3 regions of the Meiothermus sp. CFH 77666 genome follow, and region 3 is predicted to be linked to each of the others. Evidence: riboswitches for the same ligand, from Rfam matches in the RefSeq annotation. Region 3 holds a riboswitch; each other region holds the start of a gene.
What was found. A riboswitch is a leader RNA that binds a small molecule or an ion and turns the genes downstream of it on or off. The one in region 3 is predicted to bind S-adenosylmethionine.

Region 1: it holds a riboswitch for S-adenosylmethionine, as region 3 does, so the genes downstream of both, J3L12_RS13130 (hypothetical protein) here and J3L12_RS01815 (aminotransferase class I/II-fold pyridoxal phosphate-dependent enzyme) in region 3, are expected to answer to the same signal.
Region 2: it holds a riboswitch for S-adenosylmethionine, as region 3 does, so the genes downstream of both, J3L12_RS01205 (PLP-dependent transferase) here and J3L12_RS01815 (aminotransferase class I/II-fold pyridoxal phosphate-dependent enzyme) in region 3, are expected to answer to the same signal.

What each region holds. Positions count from the first base shown of each region.
Region 1 is NZ_JAGDFV010000027.1:21,369-27,142, reverse strand. It holds gene J3L12_RS13145 (GNAT family N-acetyltransferase) at 1-369, shown strand, start outside; gene J3L12_RS13140 (SDR family oxidoreductase) at 675-1,460, shown strand; gene J3L12_RS13135 (DUF1653 domain-containing protein) at 1,515-1,754, opposite strand; SAM riboswitch class I at 2,163-2,294, shown strand; gene J3L12_RS13130 (hypothetical protein) at 2,420-2,986, shown strand; gene cysC (adenylyl-sulfate kinase) at 2,983-3,519, shown strand; gene J3L12_RS13120 (phosphoadenylyl-sulfate reductase) at 3,570-4,199, shown strand; gene sat (sulfate adenylyltransferase) at 4,282-5,442, shown strand; gene J3L12_RS13110 (sulfite exporter TauE/SafE family protein) at 5,444-5,774, shown strand, end outside.
Region 2 is NZ_JAGDFV010000001.1:261,806-267,579, reverse strand. It holds gene J3L12_RS01210 (nucleotidyltransferase family protein) at 177-1,085, shown strand; SAM riboswitch class I at 1,516-1,692, shown strand; gene J3L12_RS01205 (PLP-dependent transferase) at 1,811-3,103, shown strand; gene metX (homoserine O-acetyltransferase) at 3,132-4,271, shown strand; gene J3L12_RS01195 (hypothetical protein) at 4,613-5,305, opposite strand.
Region 3 is NZ_JAGDFV010000002.1:56,739-62,512, forward strand. It holds gene J3L12_RS01810 (bifunctional oligoribonuclease/PAP phosphatase NrnA) at 49-1,026, shown strand; SAM riboswitch class I at 1,441-1,590, shown strand; gene J3L12_RS01815 (aminotransferase class I/II-fold pyridoxal phosphate-dependent enzyme) at 1,635-2,903, shown strand; gene metF (methylenetetrahydrofolate reductase [NAD(P)H]) at 2,893-3,768, shown strand; gene J3L12_RS01825 (zinc-binding dehydrogenase) at 3,874-5,052, shown strand; gene J3L12_RS01830 (hypothetical protein) at 5,377-5,774, shown strand, end outside.

The DNA of each region.
Region 1 (5,774 bases), on a different contig from region 3:
GGTGACACGCCCACCCTCAACGATATTCGGCGCGAGCTCGAGACCCTGCGCCACGATACCCGGCGGCAGGCCGTGTTGTTGCAGCGTGAAGACCGAGTGGTGGGTTTTCTGGACTATAAGGTGGCCTACCCCGATCTGCACTCGGCTACCATCAGCCTGTTGCTGATAGACGAAAGCCTGCAAGGGCGGGGCCTGGGCAAGGCGGCTGTAGAGCGGCTCGAGACCCTGCTTCGTGGCCGGATGGATCGGCTCTATGCGGTGGTGTATGGCAATAACGAACAGGCCAAACGTTTCTGGGAGCGGGTCGGCTTTGAGCACCTGCGCGATAGCGGTCCCACCCTGAGCTGGTATCTGAAGCCCTTGAAGTAGCCATAACAAGTCTCAGGTTTCATTTCATGGCCTGAACCAGGGCTTTCGACTTTTGGCATATACCAAACTAACCTGAACCCCCTTTTGTTCTCCCCTTGCGGGAGAAGGTGACGGCACCCCGTCAGCGACATGTAGAAAAAATGTCAGAGACGTCAAAAGCTGCGCATGGGGTGTCGCCGGACAAGGGGTATTAGGAATGCCACTCAAAAAACTATCCGGGTATATTTCGCTACTATAGCCATCGGCCCGCTGGAGAAACGGCCTGGGTGTTGGAATTGTGCTGGCCGATTTCCGTAATATGGCTTATGGATCTTGGAATCGCGGGCAAACTGGCGCTGGTGACGGGGGCTTCGCAGGGGATTGGGCGGGCCATTGCCACTACCTTGGCGAAGGAAGGTGTAAAAGTGGTGGTTGCTGCACGCAACATGGAAAGACTGCAAGAGCTGGTGCGCGAAATCGAGCGGGATGGTGGAGAAGCCCATGCGATTTCCGCCGATATTGCCAGACCGGATGAACTGGAGCGACTGGTGGCTAAGGCCCAGAGTCTGGGAACTGTTGAACTCTTTCTCGGCAACACGGGCGGCCCTAAGCCCGGTGCAGCCCAGCATTTGAAAGCCCAGGACTTTCAGGTTGCTGCCGAGCAGTTGTTGTACCCGATGGTGAATCTGGTGAATGCCTTGCTACCGGGGATGCAGTCGCGGCACTTCGGACGAATCCTCTTTATTACCTCTCTGGCCGTTAAAGAACCCATCGAGAACCTGGCCCTTTCCAACACCCTTCGCGCTGCGCTGACCGGCTATGCCAAAACCCTCGCCAGGGAAGTAGCAGCAGCAGGCATTACGGTCAACACCCTGGGGCCAGGCTATACCCTTACCGAGCGGGTCGAAGAGGTATTTGCTTTCCGTGCCCAGAACCAGGGCATCAGCCTGGAAGCAGCCTATGCCCAGCAGACCACACAAATTCCGGCAGGCCGCATGGCCTCGCCGCAGGAGATAGCCGATGTGGCGGCTTTTTTGTTATCGGCCAGGGCCAGCTATCTGACCGGTCAGGCCATCATGGTAGAGGGCGGGGCCATTCGCGGGCTGTTGTGATGGAACAGGCTTCTTGTACAAGTTGCGGGTGTTTGTAGCAAGACAGGAAGCACTTCATTGTTGTTTGGGGCTCGAGTTTTCCCCCAGGTAGCGAAATCGCGGTACGGGTTTGCCGTCTACTTCCACATCTTCTAAAAACATGGCCAGGGGACGTATCCACAGGGTTTCGGGCTCGACGCCATAACGGGTTTCGTAGACCACATACCACTCCTCGGTTTCGGAATGCCGGGCCAGGCCGTGCACCCAGTAGTGCTTGCCCTTGTAGTGCTGGTACAGGCCTGGTTTGAGCTGCATCGTTACCTCATCGTACTTGTAATGCTTCACCAAAGCGAGACCACCTAGTGGTCTGGCAACAAAGATTTCGATACACGCGAATGTCCCCTCGATGTGACGTACAAAGTAAACTTTGGCAATGACCGGGCTTCAAAACAATCTGTAAAACAAGTTACCAGAGCACCGGTCTTTTGCGATCCAGGCTCAATACAAGTGGCGGCAACGCTTCCTGGAAGGTGGTAAAGCCGCCTTGAATGGACGCAGGGCCGAGACCCAGGGTGCCTTGGAGCAAGAGTACCGCCAGCTCAGCCCTGACTGAAGCAGTTAGGTAGATGAACACCGTCGCCAATAGTTTACAAGTTTTATCAATTATGCTAGCCTACCTTCCATCCCGGCTTTAAGTCGGGATGGGTGCGGCAGCACCCTCGGGTCTTATCCAGAGCAGCGGAGGGAACGGCCCTGCGAAGCTGCGGCAACCCGTAGGGGCTTTCAGCCAGCAATCTGAAGCGTTTCTGCGTAGGTGCCAATTCCGGCCCGGACACCGTCCGGGGAAGATAAGGAGGTTTTTGTGCTGGAAGCTATGTCCAAGTCTCAGATCATGCGTGTGCTTTCGTGTTCCGGGCGCTGTTGTCCTAGCCTCGTCGCTGGCCGTCGGCACTTGGAATCGTCTGCTATGGGAGCACACCATGAACTTGTTGAACCACGAACCCGTTCATAACTTGGGAAAACACCCTTCATCCCTCGAGGCTTTTTCAGCCGCGCAGCGCATCCATGGCGAGGTGCGGCGCTCCGGCATGAGCTACCGCGTGCAGCTTGCTTGGGATGGCAAGCGGCTCGTGGGGCGGCTGGGTGGGGCGATCTTCGGCGAGAACGTGTACCTCGAGGCCCATCAGGGCCAGCTTCTGGGCTCGGTGGCCAGCAGCGGGCGGGCCTTTGCCCTGCATGCTCAGCACGGGGGGAAGCGCCTCCAGCTTCGCCTGGTGGGGGCCGAGCACGGCTCGAGCGCGCAGTTGGAGTTTTCAGAGGATTCAGCCTCGGGCTGGGCCTACCTCGAGGGCGTGGCGCAGCCGGTGGAGGTGAAGTTCGGCCCCACCCGGCTCGACGCCCGCACCGGCTCTGAACAGGAAGTGACGCTGCACCACCCCGGCTTCGCGGCCTGGGTGCTGGCGGCTGTGGCGCTGGTAGCGGACGTGGCGGCCCGCAATGCCTGGCGGGTGCTGCTGGACAGCTACGCGGGTTGGGCCGAAGCATGAGCGGGGTGGTGGTCTGGTTTACCGGGCTTTCCGGCGCAGGCAAGACCACGCTGGCAAAAGCCCTCGAGGTTCACCTCTACGAAGCGGGCCAGAAGGTCGAGCACCTCGATGGCGACGTGGTGCGCGAGCACCTGTCGAAGGGGCTTGGCTTCAGCCGAGAGGACCGCGACACCAACATAAGGCGCATCGGCTTCGTGGCCAACCTGCTAGCCAAGCACGGCGTGATCGTGCTGGTGAGCGCGATCAGCCCCTACCGGGCTACCCGCGAGGAGGTGCTTTCCCAGGCTCCGAGGAAGCTCGAGGTTTTCGTGGACGCGCCGCTGGAGGTGCTGGTTCAGCGCGACGTGAAGGGGCTTTATGCCAGGGCGCTCAGGGGAGAGATCGCCAATTTCACCGGGGTTTCCGATCCCTATGAACCGCCCTTGAACCCCGATCTGCACCTGCGGACTGATCAGCTAAGCCTCCAGGAGAGCCTCGACCGCTTGCTGGGCGCGCTCGAGCGCCTGGGTGTGGAAGTGCGGGTGCGGGCGTGAAGGCATCGAAGGCTTCAACCCCCGATACCTGGGACGCGGGGACCGATCCCATGCTCGTCATTCGATGGGCACTGGAGAATTACCCCGATCTGCTCATGCCCAGCGGGTTCAACCTCAATGGCGTCGTGCTCATCGACCTGGCCGCCAAAGCGGGATACACGGGCGAGGTGGTGTTCGTGGACACCGGTTACCACTTCCCCCAGACGCTGCAAACCCGCGATCGCCTCAAGGAGCGCTACCCACAGCTGCGCTTCGTCACCCTCAGTGCCGGCCTGGAAGAGGAACCCTGGGGGGAAGAGCGCTACCGCAGCGACCCGGATGGTTGTTGCGCGGTGCGCAAGGTCGCTCCCTTGCGGGACTACCTGGCCCTCAAGCGGCCCAGCGCCCTGCTCAATGCCAGGAGCCGCGATCAGGCCTCGACCCGGGCCTTCCTCGGTTTCCTCGAGGAGGGTGAACGCCTGCGCATCAACCCGCTGGCCTACTGGACGCGGGAGCAGCTAGAGGCCTATGCTCGCGAGCACGACTTGCCGGTCAACCCCCTGTACGCCTCGGGCTTCCTGAGCATCGGCTGCTGGCCCTGCACGCGAGCGGTGCGCCCTGGTGAGGACGCGCGGGCGGGCCGCTGGGAGGGCAAGGGCAAGACCGAGTGCGGGCTGTGGATGGGGGAGAAGGCCCTTTAAGCGCAAAGCCAGAGGAAGTAAGGCTCGACGATATGGAAAAGTTGACAAACCTTGTCCACAAAAACCGACCGGAGGTTCGGCCATGAGCCAGTGGAGCCAGGGGCGCATCGCCCCGCACGGCGGAACGCTAGTCAACCGCTTGTTGCAGGCCGATCCTCGCGAATACGCCCATTTCCCCGCCCTCGAGCTCTCCGAGCGCAGCTACGCCGACCTCGAGCTCATCGCCACCGGTGTGTACTCGCCGCTGGAGGGTTTTTTGGGCGAGGCCGACTACAAGAGCGTGGTCGAGCACATGCGCCTCGCCAGCGGCCTGCCCTGGAGCATCCCCATCACCCTAAGCGTGGCGGAGGCCGAGGCCCCGCGTTACCGCAGCACGGTGCGCCTGACCCGAAAGGGTGAGACGGTGGGGCTCTTGGAGGTCGCGGAGCAGTACCGGCCCGACAAGCAAAAGGAAGCCCTCGAGGTCTACCGCACCACCGACCCCGCCCACCCCGGGGTGGCCGCCATCCTGAGCCAGGGCGAGGTCAACCTGGCCGGGCGGGTGAGCCTATTCCGGCTGGATCGGGGGGAGTTTCCCGAGCACCACTACACCCCCCTCGAGACCCGCCGCATCTTCCAGGAGCGTGGCTGGAAGACGGTGGTGGCCTTTCAGACCCGCAACCCCATCCACCGCGCCCACGAGTACCTGCACAAGGTGGCCCTCGAGCACATCGACGGCCTCTTCCTGAACCCCCTGGTGGGTGCTACCAAGGCCGACGACGTGCCTGCGCAGGTGCGGATGGAGGCCTACCGGGTGCTGCTCGCGCGCTACTACCCGAAGGAGCGGGTGCTCCTGGGGGTCTACCCGGCGGCCATGCGCTACGCCGGGCCGCGCGAGGCCATCCTGCACGCCATCAGCCGCAAGAACTACGGCTGCACCCACTTCATCGTCGGGCGCGACCACGCCGGGGTGGGCAGCTACTACGGAACTTACGACGCGCAGGAGATCTTCGGGGCCTTTGCTCCCGGGGAAATCGGCATCCACATCCTCAAGTTCGAGCACACCTTCTACTGCAAGACCTGCGGCTCCATCGTCTCCGCGCGCACCTGCCCGCACGACGGGGCTCATCACCTCATCCTCTCGGGAACCCGCGTGCGCGAACTCTTGCGCTCGGGGGCCTCGCTGCCGCCGGAGTTCACCCGCCCCGAGGTGGCCGAGGTGTTGCGCGCGGCGTACCGGGATGAAGCCGTGAGGAGTGCTTAAGATGCTCGAGATTCTCGCAGGTTTCATGATCGCCCTGAGCATCGGCCTCTCGGGGGTGGGGGGCGGAACCATCACCGCTCCCGTGCTGATCCTCTTTCTGGGCGTACCCGCCGAAGTCGCGGTGGGCACGGCGCTGCTGTTCTCGGTTTTCGCCAAGATCCCCGCAGGGCTGGTTTACTTCGCGCGGAAGCAGGTCAATCTGCGGGCGCTGGCCTGGATGCTGGCCGGGGGAGTGCCTGCCGTGGCGGCGGGGAGCCTCCTGTTGGGCTCGCTCAAGAGCCACAAGGATGCCGTTCTGGTGGTCATCGGGCTGACCATCATTACCGTGGCCC
Region 2 (5,774 bases), on a different contig from region 3:
GGGTAGTCTTGTGGGAGGGGTCTTGCGGATTCTGAAAGGTTAACCTCCGAAGGGTGCAGAGTCCTGGCAGTGTTATTTTGATTTGTGGATCGCCTGAAAGTTTTTCGGAAGGCTCAGCTTTTTTAGCCAGACTACCTAACCTACCCCGACCTGCTTTCTCGGCGAATACCCCGCATATGCCACCGATTGACGCGATCGTGCTCTCTGCCGGCAGGGCCTCGAGGTTTGGGGTTCCCAAGTTCCTGCTGCCCGCCGGGGAGGGCCATATCCTGTTGACTCGGGTACTGGAGCATGCTGCGCGTGTAGCCGATGGCCGAGTTGCAGTGGTTTTGGGTCGCGAGGCCAGGGTTGCACGGTATGCAGTGGAGCGCTGGTTGGAAGGGCAGCCGCCCGAACTGGGCTGCAGGGTTCTCACCGTCCTGAACCGCCATTACCGATTCGGCCAGAGCACCTCTCTGAAAGCGGGTATGCGGGTACTCGCCGAGGCCCAGGGGGTTCTGGTGTTTCTGGCCGACATGCCCGCCCTAACACCGGAAAAACTCGCACAGCTCAAGCAGGCTATCCAGCACCGCGACCCTCGAGCGCTCGCGGTGGCGGCCAGTGAACAGGGCCAGATACGCCCGCCCGTTTTTTTGTCCAGGATGCTTTTTCCAGATGTTCTAAAGCTTCGCGGCGATCTAGGTGCCCGGGCGGTCTTGAAGGCCCATCAAGAAAAGATTGAACGGGTTGAATGGGGTGCTGGGCCCTGGTTTATTGATATTGACGACTGGCAGACCTTCCACGACCTGGCCCATAAACTGAGCTGGGCTAACGAATCATTTGTGCCCATCCCCCATGAGGATGTCCCGGCCTCGGCAATACAATCACGGGTGGATGCGGCTCTGGCTTCAGAAACAGTGCCCTGGCTGGCGCCTGGGCTGCTGTTGCTGGCCGCGAAGAGTGAAACCCGCTGGCTCCAGCTACCCCGAAGTTACCGGGGCGTACAGGGGGTTATCGTGGGCCCGGCCCGTGCCCCGGCTGCTTACCTTGGATTGATCCGCAGAGCCAGCCTGGCGGCCCTGGCAGCAAGCGGTCAGGCCGATTAGAGTGCTCTTCACATATTTTGAGCCATCCGGCTCCAAGAAAACCTTCGCCTGACCACAACAGTGGCCGTCTGTTGAACAGGGCGTATCCCAAAATCGACCCAAACCGCAAATCCCTCAACCCCCTTGGGGGCTGTCATCAATAAGTAGTCATGCTCTAGCAGAAAAACCGTTTGTGCCGTAGGAGCTTCGTCAAATCATTTCAACCCAAGCCTCGAGGTCGTACACAATACCCCACTTACGCTGCTCGTTGTGCGCTGCGAGATTCGGCATTCGCTAAGCAAATCACATCAAGTGAGGCTACGTTGCGGGTTGGTTTTGACTTTGGTTGAATCATGGACACACCCTGCTTAGCACTACGGGTTGACAGAATTCCCCCATCTCTCTACACTCACTGATATCCGCGCCGGGGCGCGGCCACAACCAAAAAGTTCTTTTATCCAGAGCGGCGGAGGGATTCGGCCCTGCGAAGTCGCAGCAACCCACAAAAAAGCCTTTGCTCATCACCAAGGGCCTTTTTGTACGGTGCTAATTCCGGCTCGACTGCTGAATGTTGTAGGCACACAACGTTCGAAACTTGGCATAGTTTGGCAGTCGAGAAAGATAAGAGAAGGGAATGCACGGATCGTGACCCCCTTCCAGCCATAAAAGAACGCCTGGTAGGGGGTTTTGCTTTCAGGCAAAACTCCTACCGAAAGCGCCCCAAATTCACGCGGTAGGAGAGCAGTATGTCGCAAAAACACCGCTTCGAAACCCTTCAACTGCACGCAGGCTACAGCCCCGACCCCACCACCGGCGCCCGCCAGGTGCCCATCTATGCCACTACCTCGTACCAGTTCAAGGATGCCGACCATGCGGCTCGGCTTTTTGCCCTGCAGGAGTTCGGCAACATCTACACCCGCATCATGAACCCCACCACCGATGTGCTGGAAAAGCGCATTGCTGCCCTGGAGGGGGGCGTGGCCGCCCTGGCTACCAGCTCGGGCCATGCGGCGCAGTTTTTAGCCATTACCAACATTGCCCAGGCCGGCGACAACTTTGTGTCCACCCCTAACCTGTATGGCGGCAGCATCAATCAGTTCAAGGTCACGCTGCCCCGCCTGGGGATCGAGAGCCGTTTTACCGATAGCGCCGAGAGCGTGGAGGACTTTATCCGTCTTTCGGACGACAGAACCCGCTTCTGGTACCTGGAGTCGCTGGGCAACCCGGCCCTCAACATCCCCGACTTTGAGCTGATTGCCCAGGCCGCCCAGGAACGAGGCATTGCCCTCTTTGTGGATAACACCTTTGGGCACGGTGGCTACCTCTTCCGCCCGATTGAGTGGGGGGCCAACGTGGTGACCCATTCCGGCACCAAATGGATCGGGGGACATGGCGCGGCCATTGCGGGCCTGATTGTGGACGGAGGCAATTTTGACTGGGGTAACGGGCGCTACCCGCTGGTTACCGAGCCGCAACCGGGTTACCACGGCCTCGAGCTGCACAAGGCTCTGGGCAACCTGGCCTTCATTATCAAGGCCCGCATAGACGGCCTGCGCGACCAGGGGCAGTGCCTGGGGCCATTTGAAGCCTTCCTGTTGCTGCTGGGCCTCGAGACCCTCTCGCTACGCTCAGAGCGCCACGTGGAAAACACCCTGGCCCTGGCCCACTGGCTGCGCGAGCAGGACGAGGTGGCCTGGGTCAACTACCCTGGCCTCGACGATCACCCCAGCTACGCCAAAGCCCAGAAGTACTTCAAGGGCAGGCCGGGCTCGGTGCTTACCTTTGGGCTTAAGGCGGGTTACGAGGCCGCTAAAAACTTCATCAACCGACTCGAGCTGGTATCGCACCTGGCCAACGTAGGCGATACCCGCACCCTGGCCATCCACCCGGCCTCCACCACGCACTCCCAACTCTCCCCCGAAGAGCAGGCCCGTGCAGGCGTGAACCCCGAGCTGGTGCGGCTCAGTGTGGGCTTGGAAGCCCTGGACGACCTCAAGGCCGACCTCAAGCAAGCCCTGACTGCCAGGGTGGGTGTCTGAACCAAAGTCAAGCTCGCTGGAGCCATACATGACCGACCTCCTGATTCAAGAAGCCTGGGGCGACCACGAGGCCCTGTTGATCAAGCCCCCCAAAAGCCGGGGGCGGGTGCCCCCTCCGGTGCCGGCCCAGGCCCTGGTTGCGGGTGGGTTCCGCCTCGAGTATGGGGGTATCCTGCCCGAGCTGCGCTTGCGATATGAAACCTACGGCCAGCTCAACTTCGACCGCAGCAATGCCGTGCTGGTGTTCCACGCCTGGACCGGCTCAGCACACCTGGCCGGCACCTACACCCAGGAAACCCTCAGCAGCCTGCCCAGGCTTGACCAGGCTTTTGGGCCCGATGGCTGGTGGGACGAGCTGGCCGGGCCGGGCCGGATGCTCGATACCGAAAAGTATTTCGTCATCTGCGCCAACCACATCGGCAGTTGTTACGGCTCTACCGGCCCCCTTTCCCTCAACCCGGAGACCGGGCAGCCCTATGGCCCCGACTTCCCCAAACTGACCGTGCGCGACCTGGCCCGCGCGCAGGCCCGGCTGCTGGATTTTTTGGGCATCGAGAAAGTGACCCTTTTGGGGGGCAGCTTAGGGGGCATGGTGGCCCTCGAGTTTGCCCTGCTCTATCCGCAGCGTGTGCATAAGCTGGTGGTGCTGGCAGCTCCAGCGGTACACAGCCCCTGGGCCCGCGCCTTCAACCGGCTCTCGAGGGAGGCGGTGCTATCCGACCCCGGCTACCAGGGGGGGTACTACGCCGAGCAGCCCCTGGGCTTGCAGCTTGGCCGGGCCATTGCCATGCTTTCCTTCCGCTCGCCCGAATCCTTCCGGCTGCGCTGGCAGCATCACCCTGAGCGCGGCGAAAGCTACGTGCTGTACCAGGGGGAGAAGTTCGCCAAGCGGTTTGATGCAAATGCTTACCTGGTGCTCTCCGAGGTGATGGACACCCACGACGTGGGCCGGGGGCGGGGGGGCATTGCGGCAGCTCTGGCCCAGCTCAGGAAGATTCCCAGCTTGTTTGTGGGCATTAATTCCGACGTCCTATACACCGCCCAGGAGGTTCGGGAGATGGCCGCCCTGAGTGGCGGCATCTACCGCGAAATTCATAGCCCCCACGGCCACGACGCATTCTTAATCGAGACCGACCAGGTTGAGCGCATTCTGGGCGATTTCCTGTGATCGTACGATGGGTTGTGCAATGTGAGTATAGCCTTGCAAGCCATGAATACTGGTGAGGTGCGCGAGTAAGTACAGCGTCGTAGAGATGTCCGTACACCTCCGGGTTTCCGGGAGGGATTGACATAGAGCCCCCTCCCTACCACGTAGGGAGGGTGGGGGAGGGTATTGGGTGAGGCCCCCAACCACCAGGTTACGCAAAGTCGCTGCTCAGCAACCCCACCTAACCTCTCCCACACGGTAGGGGAGGAACGAAAAGGTTTCTGCTACGGCTTTTGCAAGAGCGTACTGCATAGTTCGTGCTGCAATGGACACTTTGTACGGGTATTTATACGACTTTGTAATCAAGGGTCTAAATCTTTTTCTTGTACCCTCTGATCAAAGATTGCTTTTCTAAGGTTTAGGCTACCAATCCACAGCAAACAAAGTACGCTTGCAAAGAACAGTAAATAGTTCACTACGATATTTTCAGTGATCACCACAAACCGAACTGTGTTGACGGCAAAATGCAGCAGTATTGCCCACACCAACCCCATTCGCATAATAACTGCCAAGAGAGATAAACCAGTAGCAAAGCTGCTCAGGGGTAAAAACAACAGAATAAGTGGATGATTGGCAATTTCAACGGTTCTTCCAGACAGGTGTGCAACACCGAAAAGAAAGGAATTGAGCCAAACACCCACAAGGGTTAGCGATGCAAATAGCTGGTAAAAACCGCCTCTGGCAAGTTCTTCAACAGATGAGTGGAGTAATACGTGCCAAGCAAGGGGTTTAGCGATTACTGTAGCAAGTGCGCCTTCTGATACGGTGTTCTCTACAAGTCTCTTAGCCATAAAGGACGACAACCCGTCCAGAAACCACACAAAAATCAGCAGTAAGGCACCACTCAGCGTGGGACGACGGAATATGGGAAACAGTAGCTTGCTATCCTTGAGAAAGAAGCTATACCCCCAGAAAACGAATAATCCGATGGCCAAGTATAACCAAAATGTCACTTCCGCAAATTGAGCTATCCTCCCTGCAATAGTTGTGTCCATACAAATGAAGCAACTAGCCCGTGCAATTGCACGGGCTGCAACAACTACCGCATTCCCTCCCATCCTCCCGAAGGCGCAGTCCAGGAGCCGGGTCTGAATCCGTGTGGATCCTCTACTATCATCATGAATATTTCCGGGTCATCCCGACGTGCATTATAGCGGGGTTCTACAGGCTGTCCTTGGTGTAACGAATCGATTACATCTTTTGGATACCCATAATCGTTAATCCGGACATCATAAACTCGAGTTCTGGGGTACGAACCGCCTCCGCCCCCGCCAGCACAAACCTCCAGGATGGAGTGATGGTTCGACCCATCTGTAATCCAGCAGCCGCCAACGGTTTCCTGCATCTCACCCTCTGACAACTCCCGAAGTTTCATTCCTGCCTCCTTTTGGCCTGGTTATGGGTTTCTTGTGATAGCTATCCTTACTCTTGCTCCACGGGCGGCCTGAGCCAGGGTGAGGGTTC
Region 3 (5,774 bases):
CAGAAACATCAAATTCCCAGCGCGGTTAGCCGTTATAGTTTAGGTGCTATGGATGCTGCACTCAACGGCCCCGAGCCGCGCTATTGGGAGAAGATTCGCACCGTTGCAGACACGCTGCGCGAGCTCGAGGGCCCCATCATCATCGTCTCGCACGTGGATCCTGATGGCGATGCCATTGGGTCTTCACTGGGGCTGGCTCGAGCCCTCAAGGCTTTAGACAAGAAAGTGACCTGGATTGCCGACCCACCGCGTTACCTGCGTTTTCTGGTGAAGGAAGACGAATACAGCGAGCCCATTACCCATGTGCCGGAAGGCGCCACCCTGGTGGTGCTGGACTCCGCCGAACCGAGCCGGGTGGCCGGTGCGCCGGTGGAAGGGTTTGTCATCAACATTGACCACCACGGCACCAATCCCCGTTTCGGCTACCTTTCGGTAGTAGACCCTTCCAAGGCCGCCACGGCCCAGATGGTCAAGGATTTGATAGACGCGCTGGGGGTGACCTGGAACCCCGAGATCGCCACGCCGGTGCTGACCGGCCTCATTACCGATACCGGCAACTTTCGCTTTGCCAACACCACCCCCGAGGTACTCCACACCGCTGCCGAGTTGGTGGGGCATGGGGTGCATTTGGCCGAGCTGACCGACCGCTTGCAGTGGCGACCGGTTAGCTACTTTAAGGCCCTGGGGGCGGTACTCTCCACGGTGGGGTTTCACTATAACGGCCTGCTCGTCACGGCCCACATGCCCTCCGAGGTTACGGTAGAGGACTCCGACGACTTTGTGGGCATGATTCGCTATGCCGAAGGCAGCCAGATTGCAGTCTTCTTGCGCGAGCGCGAGGAGGGTATCAAGCTCAGCATCCGCAGCCGCGGCGGCGTTTCGGCCCAGGCGGTGGCGGTAAAGCTGGGAGGGGGCGGCCACGTGCCTGCGGCGGGGGCTACCCTGCGCGGGGTAACCTTGGACGAGGCCTACCGGCAGGTGCTGGCTGCTGTGGAGGCAGAACTCAAGCGGGTGGGGTACATCTGAAGTTGCGTGCTTGACCCCAAAATTGGTTTTCGTTGGCCGCAAAGCAATCCGGGGAGACTGGGGCAGTGCTGCCCTGGTGAGTTATATCAAAACCCGGATCGTCATCTTTGAGAATCGTTCCAAAGCCCCCTCATCCGACGACACCCCAGACCTAGCCATTGACCTCACTGACGTCATTCCTGCATGCCGCTGACGGGGTGTCGCCACTTTCTCCCGTCCAGGGGAGAAGGCAAGAGGTTCAGATGGATTTGGTAAAGAGGCCTCTATTTTGCCTTCACCTCTTGGTGGAAACGCTGACAGACTGCAAAAAACGGCGACTGCACGGTCAAGGAGCAAGGCGCTCCGGGCAGCCTTGACGCTGCTACTTTTAGCCCATAGCATTGCAGAGAACCTTGCCCGTTGGGGCGAGTGGTTCTTCTATCAAGAGCAGTGGAGGGAACGGCCCGACGAAGCTGCGGCAACCTGCGGGTGGCCTCGCCCATTACCGAGAAATACCCGCGCCTGGTGCCAAATCCGCCCCGGTGGTCGCTAGGCACAGCAAAGACCCCAGGGGAAAGATGGAAGAAGGGATGATGTGCCCTTCTTCAAGTAGCACTGAAGGAGGGTTTATGGATTTTGCCAGTTTAGCTGTTTTGAGTGGGCTTCCCGAACATGATCCCTACCACCCGGTGGGGGTGCCGATTTATGCCACCGCTGCCTATGGGTTTACGGATCTGGAAGATGGAGCCTATAAATTTGCCACCAACCAGGGCTACACCTACACCCGCATCCAGAACCCCACAGTAGCGGCCCTCGAGGCCCGTCTGGCTGCGCTGGAAAGCGCCGTCGGAGCGGTGTGTCTGGCCTCGGGGCAAGCTGCCAGCTTTGCTACCCTGCTGGCCCTGGTGCGCTCGGGCGATGAAATTGTGGCCAGCCCCGGTTTGTTCGGGGGCACGGTGGGGCTTTTGAACCAGGTGTTTGGGCTGATGGGTATTCGAGTGCATTTTGTGGAGCCCGAGGTGGAGGCGGTACAGGCGGTTTTGAATGAACAAACCAGGGCCGTGTTTGTGGAAGTGCTGGGGAACCCATCGCTGCAACTTCCAGACCTAGAGGGGCTTGCCCGGCTTTGCGAAGAGCGCCGGGTAGCCCTGGTGGTGGACAACACCTTTGGCGCGGTGGGGGCCCTGGCCCGCCCGCTCGAGCACGGGGCGCACGTGGTGGTGCACAGCCTGACCAAGTGGGCCAGCGGGCACGGCTCGATTCTGGGGGGAGCGGTGCTGTCGCGGGAAACCCCGCTCTGGCAGCACTACCCACAGTTCACCAACCCCGATGCCCAGGGCAAAATTCCCTGGGAGCAGTTCGGGGCGCGATGTTTTCTGGAGCGGGTGCGCCAACTGGGGCTATCGCTGGGCGGTATGGTACTTTCGCCGTTTAATGCCTACCTGCTGTTCCAGGGTTTGGAGACCCTCGAGCTGCGCATCGAGCGGGCTTGTCAAAACGCCCTGACCCTTGCCCGGTGGCTCGAGTCCCAGCCCCAGGTGGCCTGGGTGCGCTATCCGGGCCTCCCCTCCGACCCTGCCTACCCCAGGGCGGCCCAGTATCTGCGGGGTGGGTTTGGTAGCATCCTGACCTTTGGAATTCGGGGGGGGATAGAAGGAACCAGCCGTTTTCTGGCCCATCTGCGAATCATCCAGGCCCCCAACGTGGGCGATGCCCGTACCCTGGCGGTGCACCCCTGGACAACCACCCATTCCCGAATTGCCGAGCCTGCCCGTCTGGCAGCGGGGGTCAGGCCGGAGATGATCCGCCTATCGGTGGGGTTGGAAAGCCCGCACGACATCCAGCAAATGCTTGCCGAGGGCTTGCAAGCAGTGGAATGGGTAAGCCATGAAGATTAGCACCCTGCTGCAAAGCGCCAAACCCGTCATCTCCTTTGAGTTTTTTCCACCCAAAACGCCGCAGGGGGAGGTTGCGCTCTTTCGCACCCTGCACGAGTTGAAGCCCCTCAAACCTGCGTTTGTGTCCATCACCTATGGCGCTGGGGGCAGCGAGCGAAGCAAGACCGCTCAGTGGGCGGCCCGCATCCAGAACGAGGTGGGCTTGCTGGCCATGGCCCACCTGACCTGTGTGGGCAGTACCCGCGAAGAGTTGCTTTCGGTGCTGCACCAGTACGCCCAGGTGGGGGTGAAGAACATCATGGCCTTGCGGGGCGACCCACCCAAAGGTGTGCGGGAATTCCAGCCGGTGGCCGGGGGGTTTCGCTATGCCTCCGAGCTGGTTGAGCTGATTCGTTCTGAGTTCGGCGCTACCTTTGCCGTGGCGGGAGGAGGCTACCCCGAAGGACACCCGGAGGCGGTGAGCCTCGAGGCCGACCTGCAAAACCTGAAGCGCAAAGTGGATGCCGGGCTGGACTTCGTGGTGACCCAGCTCTTTTTCAACAATGCCCTGTACTTTGGTTTTGTCGAACGCGCGCGCCGGGTTGGTATCGAGGTGCCGATTGTGCCGGGCCTGATGCCCATAACCGACCTGGCCCAGATTCGCCGCTTTATGGACATGTGTGGGGCCAGTATTCCGGGGCCGCTGCTCTCCCGATTGGAGAAAGCCCAGACCCCCGAGGAGGTGCTGGAAATTGGCGTCGAACACACCACCCGCCAGGCCCAGGAACTGCTGGAAGCGGGGGTTCCGGGGATTCACCTCTACACCCTCAACAAATCGCCCGCCACCCGGAGGGTGATGCAGAATCTGCAAACGGTTTTGCGATGATCTTTTCCCAGGGCACATTTCGGGGCAAAATGGAGGGGAATGCAAACCACGGTAGCAGCCCCTGCCCAAAGCCTGACCCGCCAGGGTGCTGGTTCCCAGGTGCTCATGCGCGGTTTGCTTTTCACGCCCTCCATACCGCGTTATGTGGCCGCCAAGCTGCTGGGCAAACGCTATCCCCCCAGGGCGCTGTCCCTTCAACTGGCCATCCTGCCCGAGCCTGAACGTCCTCCGGGCTTTGAGCGCTTGAAGGTGCGGCTGGCGGGCATCTGTGGGAGCGACCTGGCCCTGCTCTACGGCAAACAAGCGCCCACCCTCTCGGGGATGTTCTCTTTTCCAGCCGTGCTGGGACACGAAATTCTGGCCGAGCTGGGGGGGGTGCGGGTGGCGGTCAATCCGGTGCTCTCGTGCCTCGAGCGCGGCCTGCCCGACTGTCCGGCCTGTACTAGAGGCGACGATCACCTGTGCGCTAGCGTGGCCGAAGGCAATTTTGCGCCCGGCATGATTGGCTTTTGCCGTAGCCTGGGGGGTGGCTGGGCCCAGCGCATGGTGGCCCACCGCGAGCGCATCTTTCCCATAGACGAACAGGTGCCCGATGAACGCGCCGTGCTGACCGAACCTGCGGCGGTGGTCTTGCACGGGTTGCGGCAAGCCTGGGGGAAGGGCAGGCTACCGACGGGGCTCCGGCCAAACCCGGAGGGTTTGTACGGGTCTGCCGACAGCATGGACTGGCCAGCGCAGATTCTGGTCATTGGGGCAGGAACCATTGGGCTCCTGGCCATCAAAATGCTCAGGGTGCTGGGCTTCGAGGGGCCTTTGTACGCTGTAGCCCGCCACCACCGCCAGGCCGAGCTGGCCAGGGTGTTTGGCGCCAACCAGATTTTCCCCTCTACCCAGGCTGCCCAGCAAGCAATGGGGGCCCGGCGTTACAGGGGTATTCTGAAAGCAAACTCCTGGCGGGGTGGCTTCGAGGGGGTGGTGGAGGCTTCCGGCTCTCCTGGAGGCTTGCAGGAGGCCAGCTGGGCGGTGCTCGAGGGGGGGCGGGTCTTGCTGCTGGGAGCCCCCGCTACCGCCCTCCACGATTTTTCGCCCTACTGGTTCCGCGAGATTGGGCTCTTTGGGAGCTACGCCTATAGCTGGGACGACTTTGCCCAGACCGTGAAGCTGCTACCCGAGCTAAACGGTATCGAAACCATGGTGACCCATCAGTTTGGCCTGGAAGCCTGGCCCGAGGCCATCAGAACCGCGGTTACACGGCGGGGCATCAAGGTGGTGTTCAAGCCCTAGAGGGCTGATAGTGCATGGTCGATAGCTGATAGCTGATAGCTGATAGCCAAGTAGCAGAGCGCTTATCGCTGGTTGCGGGCCCTTTCGGAATCCTTTGATTGTCGATATGCGAACTTCAGGCCAGCGTGCGTGGCGCTTGGCGCGATACCCCTGAAGCATCGTTCCTGCTTTCACCGCATGGCAGCCAGTTATGGCGGTTTGCGGTTTAATTCGATATAGAGGATGGCAAACCGCTTCCCCGATGATGTTACCGACTGCCTCACCCCCAGGTTATTTACTGAAACCGCTCTTGCGCGGTGATTTTTGCAACAAACGGGAGGGTTTATGACAGGAGACAAACCGACCAATGGCAGGGATCGGGCGACCATCTGGATAGGGGTGGCGGTGCTGATGGGGTTTGCGGTTCTGGTGGTTTACATGTTTAGCCTGCTGACCTCGAGCGAGACCACCTGGAACCGCGCCCTCTACCTCTTTGCGGGAGTGGAGGCCATTGCCTTTGCGGCGGCGGGGTATTTTTTTGGGCGGGAGGTCAACCGTCAGCGGGCCGAGAGCGCGGAGTGGCGGGCTGGCCAGGCCGAGCAGCAGCGACAACAATGGAGCGAACGGGCCCTCGAGGCTGAAACCAAGGGCCAGAGCTTACGCGCTGCCCTCTGGGTCAAGGCGACCGAACACCCGGAGCTTGCGGAGATGGCCCGGCTATCCGAGGCGCTATTTCCCCAGAA